2 regions of the Marinobacter adhaerens HP15 genome follow, and region 1 is predicted to be linked to the other one. Evidence: predicted binding sites of a transcription regulator. Region 1 holds the regulator's gene; the other holds the start of a gene.
The links. The regulator sigma-54, encoded in region 1, starts transcription at its own class of promoters, with help from an activator protein. The targets are predictions, from matches to a motif close to ANTGGCATNNANNTTGCTNT.

Region 2: glnA (glutamate--ammonia ligase) is a predicted target of sigma-54. The motif match lies at 958-977, and genes of this name have one in related genera.

The regions. Positions count from the first base shown of each region.
Region 1 covers NC_017506.1:2,579,714-2,581,917, reverse strand. The annotation lists gene hpf (ribosome hibernation promoting factor) at 79-387, opposite strand; gene HP15_RS12190 (RNA polymerase factor sigma-54) at 488-2,008, opposite strand; gene lptB (LPS export ABC transporter ATP-binding protein) at 2,165-2,204, opposite strand, start outside.
Region 2 covers NC_017506.1:426,535-428,738, reverse strand. The annotation lists gene typA (translational GTPase TypA) at 1-570, opposite strand, end outside; gene glnA (glutamate--ammonia ligase) at 1,131-2,204, shown strand, end outside.

The DNA of each region.
Region 1 (2,204 bases):
GCATTTCCGTTAAAAAAAAGGCTGCGACACGTTACTCATGTCGCAGCTCGATTAGATGAAGTGCATGAAAACAGCGCGTTAGCGAGAGCCGTTTCCGTGCATCCGTTCTACATTCTTTTCCTTGTGCTTGAGGATCTGACGGTCGAGCTTGTCGATAAGGGCATCAATGGCCGCGTACATATCCTCGTTTTCTGCCTTTGCGTGAATCTCACCACCTACCACGTGCAATGTGGCTTCCGCAATCTGGCGCACCTTTTCCACTTCCAGAGTCACCTGGCAGTTACTGATGTGGTCAAAGTGACGCTCGAGCTTCTCGAACTTCTCTGAAACGTAATCCTTCAGTGCGGGAGTCAGTTCTACGTGATGGCCTGAAATGTTGAGTTGCATAGGCGTCTCCTGTTGTCATCATGCCGGCTCCCGGGAGCCGGTCTGGGTGCTGGCGCATTGTGCGCCGGCGAATACAGTGTTGAGTCCCGTCCCGGGGTATTCAGACCAGCCGCTTGCGTTCGTTGGACGGCGGAATGTGCATGGCCTCCCGGTACTTGGCAACGGTGCGTCGCGCAACCTTGATACCCTGTTCCCCTAGCATGGCTGCAATTTTACTGTCGCTCAACGGCTTTTTGGGTGTTTCGGCGGCAATCAGCTTCTTGATCATCGCGCGTATGGCCGTGGAAGAGCATTCTCCGCCCTCATCAGTGCTGACATGGCTGGAGAAGAAATATTTCAGTTCGAAAATACCCCTGGGGGTATGCATGTATTTCTGAGTGGTTACCCGTGAAATCGTTGATTCATGCATTTCCACCGCCTGGGCAATGTCCGAGAGAATCAACGGCTTCATTGCTTCCTCGCCGTAATCCAGGAAACCCTGCTGGTGCTCGACAATACGGGTCGCTACTTTCAGCAGGGTCTCATTGCGGCTCTGCAGGCTCTTGATAAACCACTTGGCCTCCTGCAACTGATCGCGGAGGTAGGTGTTGTCTGCACTGCTGTCTGCACGCCTTATAAGTGAAGCATAGCTGGCATTTACCCGGATGCGCGGTGCAATTTCCGGATTCAGCTCAACACGCCAGCGGCCATTGTGCTTGCGAACGATGACATCCGGAATCACGTAGTCGGGCTCGGCGCGATCAATCACGTCGCCCGGGCGCGGATTGAGGCCGGTAATCAACGCCAGGACTTCCCTGAGTTGATCTTCCTTCAGGCGGCTGCGACGCAATAGCTGGGCGTAGTCCCGGTTGCCCAGCAGGTTGATGTAGTGGGTGATCACCAGGCGTGCCTGGGCGAGCCAGGGTGTGTCCGGCGGCAGCTGGTTAAGCTGTATCAGCAGGCATTCCTGCAAATCCCGGGCAAACACGCCAGGGGGATCGAAGTGCTGGAGGCGATGCAGGACGGCTTCCACTTCATCCAGTTCAAGGGGGTCTTCTTCGTTCTCGTCCAGCAGCCCGGCGTGGATTTCTTCCAGGGGGCTGGTGAGATAGCCCCGCTCGTCCACGGCGTCCATCAGGGCGTGGGCAATGGCCTGGTCCCGCTCACTCAGGGGAGTCAGGTTGAGCTGCCATTCCAGGTGATCCTGAAGGGTCTCGGTGGGCGAGTTGCGGGTCTCGAAATCGTGATCGTTTTCATCGTCGTTGCGGGCTGCCGGGGCAGGGGCGGACTGGTAGATGTCATCCCAGGCCGTGTCGACCGGCAGATCGTCCGGAATGTTATCCGGAATCTCGTTTTCCGACGACCAGTCCGGGCCGTTCTCGGATTCGTCCCAGTCGCTGGACGGTTCCGGCGTGGTCTCGGCAGCAGACTCGGCCGCATTGGCCTCGCGCTCGTCACTCTCGGTGGACGTGTCGGTCTGATCGTCGTCCTCGGATGTCTCCAGCATGGGGTTGGATTCCAGTGCCTGCTGGATTTCCTGTTGGAGGTCGAGGGTAGATAGCTGGAGAAGCCGGATCGCCTGTTGCAGCTGGGGTGTCATGGTCAGGCTCTGACCCAGCTTTAACTGTAAGGAGGCTTTCATAACCATGGTTCAGGATCCGTCACTCATCAGCGCTTTGTGTCATAGGTCTTGAAAAAATCTTTATATGCCGGTTACTTGCCGCGGTTTTCTTTACCCTAGCAAGTTCTTTGCCGAGTTTACTTGCTACAGATCATCAAAACAATGAGCCATTCACTGTCACAGCCTGAATTCGTCCCCGAGGTAGACTTCCTTGACC
Region 2 (2,204 bases), 2.2 Mb from region 1:
GATCGCCTGGAACACGGCATCCATGTTGTCATCCAGATTCTCGTGATCCATTCCGGCAATGCCGTTCAACGCACTGGCAAACACAATCGGGAAGTCCAGCTGCTCATCGGTGGCACCGAGGTTGTCGAACAGGTCGAACACCTGATCCACCACCCAATCAGGGCGCGCACCCGGGCGGTCAATCTTGTTTACCACCACAATCGGGCGAAGCCCTGCGGCAAATGCTTTCTGGGTAACGAAACGGGTCTGAGGCATGGGGCCGTCGATGGAGTCGACCACCAGCAGCACACAGTCCACCATGCTCATGACACGCTCAACCTCACCACCAAAATCAGCGTGGCCCGGGGTGTCGACAATGTTAATGTCGTAGCCATTCCATTTCAGGGCGGTGTTTTTCGCCAGAATGGTAATGCCCCGTTCCTTTTCCTGATCGTTGGAATCCATGACCCGCTCGCTATCGAGCTCCTTCCGATCCAGGGTGCCGGATTGGCGCAAGAGCTGGTCTACAAGGGTAGTCTTACCATGGTCAACGTGGGCGATGATGGCGATATTACGAAGTTTTTCAATCACAAAAATATTCCTGCGGCATGCACTCAATGACCTGAGAAGGTCGATCGCAGGGGGAATCCCAGCACATGCCGTCTCAAATCCGTAAAATGAACTCATTCACCGGAGCTGGCTGCCCGGCACCCTGCATGGTGCTTTCCGATCCATGATCAGGAAATGACAGGGTAAAAAATGAAGCGGCGCGCAGTATAGCGAAAAGTCGGTGTCGTTAATATGAAGAAAAACGCCTATTCTATATTCGGAACGGATGCACCTGATCAGGGCAAAAACCCGATAAACGCACCAACAAGGTGCACCATTTGAGTGCAGGTTTTCGCCATAGGGCGAGCATTTTCCTCCCAATATGCCCCAAACCCTTGCAGTTGCGCTGTTCTGGAGCATGCCCTAAAAATTGGCAAGCGCCTTGCTTTATCGAAATCAGCCGAAATTTACAGGTAAGACGCAACAGCATTTGCTAAGCTGCGCGAACCTGAGAAACAGATCGGAACCCGTTAGCCCGGGCGATCCGGCGCCACGAACATGAATACAGCCGCCTGTGCGGTATAACTTACGGAGCATGCACAATGTCCAAGACAGTTGATTTGATCAAAGAACACGAAGTCAAATGGGTTGACCTGCGCTTCACTGACAGCCGCGGTAAAGAGCAGCACGTAACACTGCCTGCCACCGAAGTAGATGAAGACTTTTTCGCAGACGGCAAAATGTTTGACGGCTCCTCCATCGCGGGCTGGAAAGGCATCAACGAATCCGACATGATCCTGATGCCGGACGACGAGACCTCTGTACTCGATCCGTTCACCGAAGAAACCACCGTGAACATCACCTGCAACATCGTAGAGCCTTCTACCATGCAGGGTTACGAGCGTGATCCGCGCTCTGTTGCCCGTCGTGCAGAAGAATACCTCAAGTCCACCGGCATCGCCGACGGCGCCCTGTTCGGCCCGGAGCCGGAATTCTTCGTGTTTGACTCCGTAAAGTGGAACGTAGACATGCAGGGCGCGATGTACCACATCCACTCTGAAGAAGCTGCCTGGGTTTCCGGCGAAGATTTCGACCGCAACAACATCGGTCACCGCCCTGGCGTAAAAGGCGGCTACTTCCCGGTTCCCCCGGTTGATAGCCTGCACGACCTGCGTGGCGCCATGTGTGCCGCCATGGAATCCATGGGCCTGGACATCGAAGTACATCACCACGAAGTCGGCACCGCCGGCCAGTGTGAAATCGGTGTTGGCGCCAACACGCTGACCAAGAAGGCCGACGAAGTTCAGATCCTCAAGTACTGCGTGCACAACGTTGCCCATGCCTATGGCAAGACTGCCACCTTCATGCCCAAGCCGGTTGTCGGTGACAACGGTTCCGGCATGCATGTTCACATGTCCCTGAGCAAAGACGGCAAGAACCTGTTCGCCGGTGACAGCTACGCTGGCCTGAGCGAAGCCGCTCTGTACTACATTGGTGGTGTTATCAAGCACGCCAAGGCCATCAACGCCTTCACCAACAGCTCCACCAACTCATACAAGCGTCTGGTTCCGGGCTTCGAAGCGCCGGTTATGCTGGCCTACTCTGCCCGTAACCGCTCAGCGTCTATCCGGATCCCGTACGTGAACAGCCCGAAGGCGCGTCGTATCGAAGTTCGC